2 linked regions of the Priestia megaterium genome follow. The protein of the gene in region 1 interacts with the protein of each later gene in a pairwise test. Links are inferred from orthologs where the notes say so. Each region holds a gene or a part of one and is shown in the gene's direction. Other genes may lie near its edges.

Region 1 (4,621 bases):
TTTCATACATCATAGCTGTTAGCTCTTGAGGAGATTTATGATAGATTAATTCTTCCGTTATAAAATTCAGCTTCATCACCTTCTTGCCTTCTTTAAATCCATTTTCTATGTGTTGCGCTATAACTCTTAAATTTTTAAAGTATACCAGTTGAGGTTTGAATAAATTCTTTTACGACCTCATATGTATCTGAATGTATTGAAGACCTTCCTTTACAAGAGCTTGCATCAAATGGATGGACATTGTTTTGAGGTATGGATGCTTTTGTCGAAAGTTGAAGGACGAGTAAATGCACAGAGCTATCACCCTTCGCCTTCCTAGAAGATATCTTCTTCCCTTAACTTATCGGTTGGTTTCCTCTCTCATTACACATGACTTTTTACCCACAATTTCAAAAAAAGTTATAAAAAGAAAAAAAAAAGTCCGATATACCTAGCGGTATATCGGACTTTTGAACTTATCTTACTTCTACCCAACCGTTTTTGATTGCCACAACAACAGCTTGCGTGCGATCATTTACATTCATTTTTTGCAAAATATTACTCACATGGTTTTTAACGGTTTTTTCACTAATATATAATGCTTCTCCGATTCCTCGGTTACTTTTACCATCAGCCAACAATTGTAGCACTTCGCACTCACGACGTGTTAGCAAATGCAGTGGACGGCGAATCTCAATTGGTTCGTGCGGATAAGAAGACGACTGTCCTTGAGCTGCTAGTCGACGGTACTCTTTTACTAAACTATGCGTTACTTTAGGGTGTAAATATGAACCACCTTCTGCAACTACTTTCACCGCTTCAATTAACGCATCCGCATCCATTTCTTTTAGCAGATAGCCTCGTGCCCCTGTTTGCAAGGCATGAGTTACATACGTCTCATCATCATGAATAGATAAGATAATAACTTTAGCATCCGGATTTACTTCTACAAGCTTTTTCGTAGCTTCTACACCATTCACAGCCGGCATGTTAATATCCATGATTACAACATCAGGTTGATGTTCTTCTACAAGGTCAATAACTTCGCTACCGTCGTCACCTTCTGCAACTACTTCAAAATCTTTTTCGAAATCTAAAATTCTTTTTACTCCTTCACGGAATAATTGGTGATCGTCGATTATGATAATTCTTGTCTGCATGTTTGATTCCTCCCCAAATCGAACAACAAATGTTTTACTCTATATTGACCCCTATTTATATACATATCTCTGCCTTTTTAAGCGGCTATAATCGGTACTTTAATCATAACAAGCGTGCCTTGGTTAATTTTCGAATGAACAGAAATAGTCCCATCTAACAAATCAACACGCTCTTTCATTCCTATTAAGCCGAACGAATTCTCTTTTTTCTCTTCTTGATTAAAACCACAGCCGTCATCTTTGACCAGCAAAATAGCGTGTTCATTGTTGAACTCTATCTTCACCTGGATTTCCGTCGCGTCTGCATGTTTTAATGCGTTCGTTACAGCTTCTTGCACTAGACGAAACAGTGCTACTTCTAATTTTGAAGCAGTTCGCTTCTCTTGTCCAATGGAAATAAACGTAATCCGAGGCTTGCCTTCGTTATAATCTTCGATTGTATCAAGATATTTACGCAGCGTCGGAATTAGACCTAAGTCGTCAAGTGCCATCGGTCTTAAATCATATATAATTCGACGTACTTCGTATAGGGCAGAACGAACCATTTTTCGTAAATCTCGAATTTCCTCCATTGCTTCTTTTGCACTACGTTCCCGGTAAATTCGGTCAATTAATTCTGATCTCATCATAACATTTGCAAGCATTTGAGCTGGGCCGTCATGAATCTCTCTTGACAAACGTTTCCGTTCCTCTTCCTGAGCTTCAATAATCCGAAAGCCAAAATACTCTTTTTGAATAGCATCTTCTACTATTTCCCCTACTTGTTTTAAGTCACTTGTTAAATAATTTAACACAACGGAAATTTGACCTACTAAGTGATCTGCACGTTTAATCGTTTCTTCCAATGTAAGCAAGCGTCTTTCTAGTTCATCTCGACGATTACGCAGCTGATATTCGCTTTGCTGATTCATCAGCAGCTTAGTTTGTAATTCGTGTGCTTTTTCATAAGCGTCTTTTACTTCAGGCTCTGAATAAATTTGAAAATGTCGGCTCACATCAGACAAACGCTTTCGAGCCAACCTTGCCTGAGTTTCCAATTTATCACCTTGCTCTATCGTCTCAAGAACTTTTCCTTTTAACACTTCTAACTCTTCTTTAATTTGCTGATATTCTTGTCTGGCATCTTCAGAAAGGCGATAGACTTCATTTTTACTATCTCCCACTGTGCCAATAATCTTCTCAAAAATTTCATCAAGTGCCTTGCTTGTTAATTTATGTTTCGACATTTACTCACCCCAAACTATACTCACATTCGGAGAAATGTCTATACGTTCATGCTATATATAGTATTCGTATGACCTATCTGAATTGTGAGGATAAGATCCATATTTTCTCCCTATCTGACTTTTTATATCCAAAAAGTAACGGTTGTTTTAGTACCCTCAAACTCGACATCAATCGACGCTTGACTCGCGTTATTTGAATAGATTACCATTTACGCTCACTCTTCAACAGTGACTAACTGCCTGTTTAAATCATTTCATTATTTAGCTATACAAGCCTGCACACTATTTTATTATAACGTATATTCTGTATGGGTTGTTTAAGTGATGTTGAATTTGATTAATTGATGTCTTTTCATAAACATTTTATACTAATAGCAAGTAAACAGTACGTAAATACCCGTTTTTCTTCTATTTATAACGCTAAGGAGGATTTTTTGATTGTTATCACAATATTATACCGTAAAACAAGAAGGTTCACATGAAATCACTATTCAAAAATCTAGATTCATTTGTCATATGAAACGTGTAACAACTGAGGAAGAAGCTCAGCAATTTATTCAAGACATTAAAAAACAGCACTGGAATGCTACTCATAACTGTTCAGCTTACCTAATTGGAGAACGAGATCAATTTCAAAAAGCAAACGATGATGGAGAACCAAGTGGAACAGCAGGCGTACCAATGTTAGAAGTGCTTAAAAAGAGAGGCTTAAAAGATACGGTAGTCGTCGTTACGCGCTATTTCGGAGGTATTAAATTGGGCGCAGGTGGATTGGTGCGCGCGTATGGAAAATCCGTTTCCGAAGCGTTAAATGAATTAGGTACAGTCAAACGAACTCTCATGGCGGTTATGCATACAACCGTCGACTATACATGGCTTGGAAAATTAGAAAATGAGCTTCGCAGTTCCGTTTATCTATTAAAAGAAATCCACTACGCAGACATGGTAGAGATTGAAACATTTGTAGAGGAAGCTCAAACAGAAGCATTTATTGAATGGATGACCGAGCTAACAAACGGCCAAGCAGATATTCGAGCAGGTGAGACGACCTATTTAGAAGAAGATGTAGAATGAATTATTTACTCTTATTAAAAAACATTGTACAATTGATAAATAGCGCAACTATTCTGATGGTTGCGCTACTTGTCAATGAGTAAAAACCTCGTAAAGACGCATAGCTTTGACGAGTTTGATTCATACATTCCAATTTATAACACATACTAAGTGTCACAATAAGTGTTCGAATATACGAATAAAAGGAGAAACCGTATGGCTCAATATAGACGTTTTCAAAAAAGAGTAAACAAACGGAAAAGAAAACGAAGGCTTTTTACATTTTTTCTGTTACCTATCCTTATTTTAGGGCTTTCTGCAACCGCTTATGGCTCTTATTTATTTGTTAAGGCTAAAACAGTAGCTTCTGATTCTTATGAAGGACTTGGAGATCGCGATAACTCTCCTATGCGTGATCGTAAAATCGATCCCAAAAAAGATGATATATCCATTTTATTTATGGGCGTAGATGACAGTGAAACCAGGAAGTTCGGAAAATCAGCCCGTACAGATGCTTTGATTTTGGCGACCTTTAACGAAACAAATAAAACCGTAAAGCTTGTAAGCATACCTCGAGATTCGCGGGTTTATATACCTGAAGTGAACAAAAAAGATAAAATTACGCATGCGCATGCGTACGGAGGTCCAAAAGCAACTGTAGAAACGGTAGAACAGCTGTTTAATGTCCCTGTTGATTACTATGTTAAAGTGAATTTTAAAGCTTTCACAGACATTGTAGACTCACTTGGGGGAATCGATTTTGATGTACCTTATGCGATGAGTGAAAAGGACTCAAAAGATCGTCATAATGCTATTGTCTTAAAACCAGGAAACCAACATTTGAATGGTGAAGAAGCGTTAGCTGTTGCTCGAACACGAAAACAAGACAACGATATTGAGCGAGGAAAAAGACAACAGCAGTTGATCGAAGCCATGATTAAAAAAGCTGCTTCCATTGGATCACTTAATAAATATGGCAATCTTATCGAAGCGGTTGGCGATAATATGAAAACGAATTTAATGTTCGGTGAAATGCTTTCGTTTTATGATTACGCTTCGAAAAAAGTAGACATCGAAACCATTAACTTAGACGGTAGCGATGAAAAAATTAACGGCGTTTACTACTTCAAACTAGACAATGATTCAGTGGAAAAAGTAAGTGAAAAGCTCCGCAAGCATTTAGGCATTGAATCAACTTCAGAT
Region 2 (6,434 bases), 880 kb from region 1 along the record:
GAAAGGCTGGGGGATAGGAATGAGCGTATTTATTAATCAAGATACAAAAGTAATTGTACAAGGAATTACAGGCGGAGTTGGCCTTTTTCATACACAGCAAATGTTAGAATATGGAACAAAAATTGTTGGTGGCGTAACGCCGGGTAAAGGCGGCTTAGAAGTAGAAGGTGTTCCGGTATTTAATACGGTTGCCGAGGCGAAAGAAAAAACAGGCGCAACGGCTTCTGTTGTATATGTTCCACCAGCATTCGCAGCTGACTCCATTATTGAAGCAGTTGACGCAGATTTAGATTTAGTTATTTGTATTACAGAAGGTATTCCAGTATTAGATATGGTAAAAGTAAAGCGTTATATGGAAGGAAAACGTACGCGTCTTGTAGGGCCTAACTGCCCAGGTGTTATTACACCGGAAGAATGTAAAATTGGCATTATGCCAGGGTACATTCACAAAAAAGGTCATGTAGGTGTAGTTTCGCGTTCTGGTACATTAACATATGAAGCTGTTCACCAACTTTCTGAAGCTGGAATTGGCCAATCAACAGCTGTTGGTATCGGCGGTGACCCGGTGAATGGCACGAACTTTATCGATGTATTAAAAGCGTTTAATGAAGATGAAGATACGTATGCAGTAATTATGATTGGGGAAATCGGCGGTACAGCAGAAGAAGAAGCGGCAGAATGGGTAAAAGCAAATATGACAAAACCTGTTGTCGGCTTCATTGGCGGTCAAACAGCGCCTCCAGGAAAACGTATGGGCCATGCTGGTGCGATTATTTCAGGTGGTAAAGGGACAGCGTCTGAAAAAATTAAAACAATGAATGAGTGCGGTATCCAAGTAGCTGAAACACCATCTGTTATGGGAGAAACACTTATTAAAGTGTTAAAAGAACAAGGCATTTACGAGCAGTGTAAGACTCATTAATAGAAGACATATAGCCTCCTTTGACCGGGGGCTATTTTGTCCATTTAAAAAGGAGATTGTAGAATGTCTGGTTTACGGGAAAAATTAATTCATTTAGCACATTGTCCATCTGTTAATTGGAAACAAATTTTTACGCTACTTCAACAGAATTCTTCATTACAAAATCTCTACGAGTACTCTCCATCACAGCTTCAAAAACTATTGACTCTCTCGATTGAACGTGCTAATCAAATAAAAAAAGATTTGCAAACTATTCCAATACGAGATATTCTAGATAAATATGACGCTGAGAATATTCGATGTGTCACCATCTTAGATGATGAATATCCTGAACTTTTGCGCCATATTTATGATCCGCCTTGGGTATTATTTGCAAGGGGGAACTTGTCTCTTTTACACGCTCCGGCAAGCTTAAGCGTTGTAGGAACAAGAAATCCTACTTCATATGGAACTGCAGCTTTAACTCGTATTGTTAAGCCGATGCTGCATGAAGAATTTGTCGTTGTGAGTGGGCTAGCCTTAGGAATTGACCAGGCTGCTCATGAACTGGCTATCGCTGAAAAAGCTAAAACGATTGCAGTTTTAGGCGGAGGGTTTTATAATATTTACCCAAGAGGAAACCAAAATTTAGCAAGAGAAATTGCGCAGCATCATTTGCTGCTTTCTGAATATGCCCCGTTTATGAAGCCGACGAAATGGTTTTTCCCTCGCAGAAACAGAATCATTAGCGGATTAACAGGAGGCACGTTGGTGGTGCAAGCAAAAGAAAGAAGTGGATCTTTTATTACCGCCGACCAGGCGCTTCAGCAAGGAAGAGAAGTATTTGCCATACCGGGTTCTATTTTTGAAGAAACATCATGTGGAACGAATAAGTTAATCCAATTAGGGGCAAAACTTGTGCAAAGCGCTGCTGATATTACAGATGAAATGATGTATATAAGATGAATGTTTCAAAGTAGTCATATTCTTGCATGGTATGAAATACTAGTGAGATACGTAGGAAAATCGTATGACTTATCTTTTTGACATTTGACAAACAAGAACCAAATATTTAATAATAATGAAGATTTTATTCTACCTCTTGAGGAGGAACAAATAGATGTCTGACTACCTAGTAATTGTAGAATCGCCTGCAAAGGCTAAAACAATTGAACGTTATTTAGGAAAGAAATATAAAGTAAAAGCATCGATGGGACATGTTCGCGATTTACCTAAAAGTCAAATGGGAATTGATATTGAACAAGATTACAACCCGAAATATATTACAATTCGCGGGAAAGGCCCGGTTTTAAAAGAACTAAAAACAGCGGCTAAAAAAGCAAAAAAGATTTACCTAGCAGCCGATCCAGACCGTGAAGGAGAAGCGATTGCATGGCATTTGGCGCACAGTTTGGATGTAGACATTGCATCGGACTGCCGCGTAGTATTTAACGAGATTACAAAAGAAGCGATTAAAGAATCTTTTAAACATCCACGAGCAATTAATATGGATTTAGTAGATGCTCAACAAGCACGACGTATTCTTGACAGGCTGGTTGGCTACAATATCAGTCCATTGCTGTGGAAAAAAGTGAAAAAAGGATTAAGTGCCGGAAGGGTTCAATCAATTGCAGTGCGGTTAATTATTGATCGTGAAAAAGAAATTGCAAAGTTTATCCCAGAAGAATACTGGACGGTAAAAGCAACTTTTCAAAAAGGGAACGACCAGTTTGAAGGCCAGTTAATCGAATATCAAGGGAAAAAAGTAGAGCTATCGAATGAAGATGATGTAACCAACATTGTTAAACAATTAGATGGAAACGAATTTTCAATTTCTAAAGTAACAAAACGTGAGCGAAAGCGTAATGCGGCTCCTTCTTTTACCACGTCTTCATTACAGCAAGAGGCAGCGCGGAAACTGAACTTCCGAGCGAAAAAAACGATGATGATTGCGCAGCAATTATATGAAGGAATTGATTTAGGAAAAGAAGGTACAGTAGGTCTTATCACGTATATGCGTACCGATTCTACTCGTATTTCAGAAACAGCTCAAACAGAAGCTAGAGATTACATTACGAACGCGTACGGAAATCAGTTTGTGGCAACGGAAAAGCGTAAAGAAAAGAAGAATTCAAATGCGCAAGATGCCCACGAAGCGATTCGTCCAACTTCAGCTCTTCGTAAACCAGGAGAGGTAAAAGAGTTCTTATCGCGTGATCAGTATCGACTGTATAAGTTAGTATGGGAGCGCTTCGTTGCTAGTCAAATGGCACCTGCCATTATGGATACAATGGCTGTAGATTTGAAAAATGGAGACGTAACATTTAGAGCGAACGGCTCAAAAGTTAAATTTCCAGGTTTTATGAAAGTGTATGTTGAAGGCAATGATGATCAAGTGGAGGAAAAAGAAAATCTTCTTCCAGACTTAGAAGAAGGAGAAGTAGCTTATTCTAAGGACATCGATGAAAAGCAGCACTTCACACAGCCGCCGCCAAGATATACAGAAGCTCGTTTAGTTAAGACATTAGAAGAGCTAGGCATTGGCCGACCGTCTACATATGCTCCAACACTTGATACGATTCAAAAGCGCGGATACGTAGCGCTCGATAACAAGCGTTTTGTTCCAACAGAACTTGGAGAAATTGTACTAGAGCTTGTATTGGAGTTTTTTCCGGAAATTTTAGATGTAGAGTTTACAGCTAAAATGGAAAACGATTTGGATGAAGTGGAAGATGGTAATGTTCAATGGGTGCGTGTTATTGACGAATTTTACAGTGATTTTGAAAAACGCTTAGAACATGCTGAAAAAGAAATGCGCGAAGTGGAGATTAAAGATGAACCTGCCGGAGAAGACTGTGAAGAATGCGGTTCACCTATGGTATACAAAATGGGACGCTACGGAAAATTTATGGCATGCTCTAATTTCCCTGACTGTCGCAACACGAAGCCAATTGTAAAAGAGATTGGCGTAAAGTGTCCGAAATGTGAAGAAGGAAATATCGTTGAGCGAAAATCGAAGAAAAAGCGTACATTTTATGGCTGTGATCGATTCCCGGGCTGTGACTTCGTATCTTGGGATAAACCGATTGCAAGAAAATGTCCGAAATGTGAAAATCTGCTTGTAGAGAAGAAACAGAAAAAAGGAACTCAAGTGGTCTGTACAAGTTGTGATTATAAAGAGGAAGCTCAGCAGTAAAAGAGAATGGGATGAATTCCCACACTTTAAATTTAAAAATAGCAGTTATATAAGATGCGGCGACATTGCTTCATGTGCTAAAATGGAAACGTTATTAGCGACATTGAGTAATGTCGCATTTTCTTTGTCCCGTTAAAAAAGGAAAAGACAAGTGAATGAATAAGTAAAATGATAGAAAAGATAGAAATGAAGTTGGAGGATTTACAATGAATGAACAAGTAATTAATGTTATTGGAGCAGGTCTTGCTGGAAGTGAAGCAGCTTGGCAAATCGCAAAGCGCGGTTTGAAAGTCCGTCTTTATGAGATGAGACCAGTAAAGCAAACACCTGCTCATCATACGGACAAATTTGCTGAATTAGTATGTAGTAATTCACTGCGTGCGAATACATTAACAAATGCAGTGGGTGTGCTAAAAGAAGAAATGCGATTATTAGACTCTGTCATTATTCGTTCAGCAGACGAGTGTGCGGTTCCAGCAGGTGGAGCACTGGCTGTTGATCGTCACGAATTTGCCTCTCGTGTGACGGAAAGCGTTAAAAACCATCCGAACGTAACGGTTGTTAATGAAGAAATTACGGAAATTCCACAGGGACCAACTGTTATTGCAACAGGTCCGCTAACGTCAAAAGATTTATCGGAACAGCTGCGCGCGTTAACAAGTGAAGATTATTTATATTTTTACGATGCGGCTGCACCTATTATTGAAAAAGACAGCATTGATATGGATAAAGTATATCTTAAATCTCGCTATGACAAAGGGGAAGCTGCCTATTTAAACTGTCCGATGACAAAAGAAGAATTCCAGCGCTTTCATGAAGCATTAATCAATGCAGAGACGGTTCCTTTAAAAGAATTTGAGAAAGAAATTTATTTTGAAGGATGTATGCCGATTGAAGTAATGGCTTCACGCGGAGAAAAAACAATGCTCTTTGGACCAATGAAACCAGTTGGGTTAGAAGATCCGAAAACAGGAAAGCGACCTTATGCAGTTGTTCAGCTTCGTCAAGATGATGCAGCAGGTACACTATATAATATTGTAGGTTTCCAAACACATTTAAAATGGGGAGCACAAAAAGAAGTATTAAGCTTAATCCCAGGTTTAGAAAATGCAGAAGTAGTACGCTACGGAGTTATGCATAGAAATACGTTTATTAATTCTCCTAAATTGTTAAAGCCTACGTATCAATATCGCGAGCGTGATGACTTATTCTTTGCTGGACAAATGACGGGAGTAGAAGGATATGTAGAATCAGCTGCGAGCGGATTAATGGCAGGAATGAACGCGGCTCGACTCGTGCTTGGTGAAGAATTGGTTGTATTGCCGCAGGAAACAGCGATTGGCAGTATGGCTCACTATATCACACATACAAACGCCAAAAACTTCCAGCCGATGAATGCCAACTTTGGCTTATTCAAAGAATTGGAAGTGCGAATCAAAAACAAACAAGAACGAAATGAAACGCTGGCTAAACGAGCATTGGAAACTATTCAGAATTTTACAACAAAATAATCAAAATTGTTTGCAAGGGCTACTTAATTGTGATAATATTTAGTAGCCCTTGTGAGGTGATAACATTGGAATTTGTTAAAGATGTATTAAATTCCTTTCTAGAATATTTACAAATTGAGAAAAATTATTCAAAATATACAGTTGACTGCTATGAAAAAGACATAGGTATCTTCATGTCTTTTATGCAGGAAGAGCAAATACAAAACCTACAAAGTGTTACATATGCTGATGCAAGGCTGTTTTTAACACGCCTATATGAAAAGCAGTATTCAAAAAGATCGATGTCACGCAAAATTTCTTGTTTGAGAACGTTTTATCGTTACTTAAATAGAGAAGAATTAGTAGAAGATAATCCATTTGCGCTCGTTACCCTTCCTAAAAAGGAAGAGAGAAATCCTCGCTTCCTGTATGAAGAGGAGATTGTGAAATTATTTCAAATGAATGACTTAACAACTCCGTTAGGGCAGCGTAATCAGTCTCTCTTAGAATTGCTGTATGCCACCGGAATACGAGTGAGTGAATGTGCATCTATTAAGCTTAGCGATATAGATTTTTCACTTCAAACTTTGCTCGTATATGGCAAAGGGAAAAAACAACGGTACGTGCCATTTGGCTGTTATGCCAAGGACGCTCTTAGAGTATATATAGATAATGGAAGAAAGCTTCTTTTAAAAAAGGCTCCTTCTGATACTCATTCGCTCTTTTTAAATTATAAGGGGACACCGTTGACAGACCGAGGCATACGCTTAGTCATTGATCAGTTAGTAAAGAAAACCGCTGAGAATATACATATTAGTCCACACGTTTTGCGGCATACTTTTGCGAC

Evidence for each region. The genes of interacting proteins can lie anywhere in the genome.
Region 2: the proteins of CEQ83_RS24945 (region 1) and topA interact in binary tests that used the Escherichia coli proteins (3 or more experiments, as listed by UniProt). The link is inferred for Priestia megaterium from one-to-one orthologs.

What each region holds. Positions count from the first base shown.
Region 1 is NZ_CP023317.1:4,854,225-4,858,845, forward strand. What follows is about bases 1,704-4,621. They hold CEQ83_RS24945 (YigZ family protein), read left to right. Parts: upstream 1,704-2,803; coding sequence 2,804-3,439; downstream 3,440-4,621. Other genes in these bases: CEQ83_RS24940 (sensor histidine kinase), read right to left, coding at 1,704-2,365; CEQ83_RS24950 (LCP family protein), read left to right, coding at 3,635-4,621. In the rest of the region: flagellar export chaperone FliS, read right to left, coding at 1-76; CEQ83_RS24935 (response regulator), read right to left, coding at 456-1,139; more of CEQ83_RS24940, read right to left, coding at 1,217-1,703.
Region 2 is NZ_CP023317.1:3,970,179-3,976,612, reverse strand. The notes cover bases 1,662-4,559. They hold topA (type I DNA topoisomerase), read left to right. Parts: upstream 1,662-2,021; coding sequence 2,022-4,097; downstream 4,098-4,559. Other genes in these bases: trmFO (FADH(2)-oxidizing methylenetetrahydrofolate--tRNA-(uracil(54)-C(5))-methyltransferase TrmFO), read left to right, coding at 4,304-4,559; dprA (DNA-processing protein DprA), read left to right, coding at 1,662-1,867. In the rest of the region: sucC (ADP-forming succinate--CoA ligase subunit beta), read left to right, coding at 1-1; sucD (succinate--CoA ligase subunit alpha), read left to right, coding at 20-922; more of dprA, read left to right, coding at 986-1,661; more of trmFO, read left to right, coding at 4,560-5,608; tyrosine recombinase XerC, read left to right, coding at 5,674-6,434. UniProt on the Escherichia coli protein: Releases the supercoiling and torsional tension of DNA, which is introduced during the DNA replication and transcription, by transiently cleaving and rejoining one strand of the DNA duplex.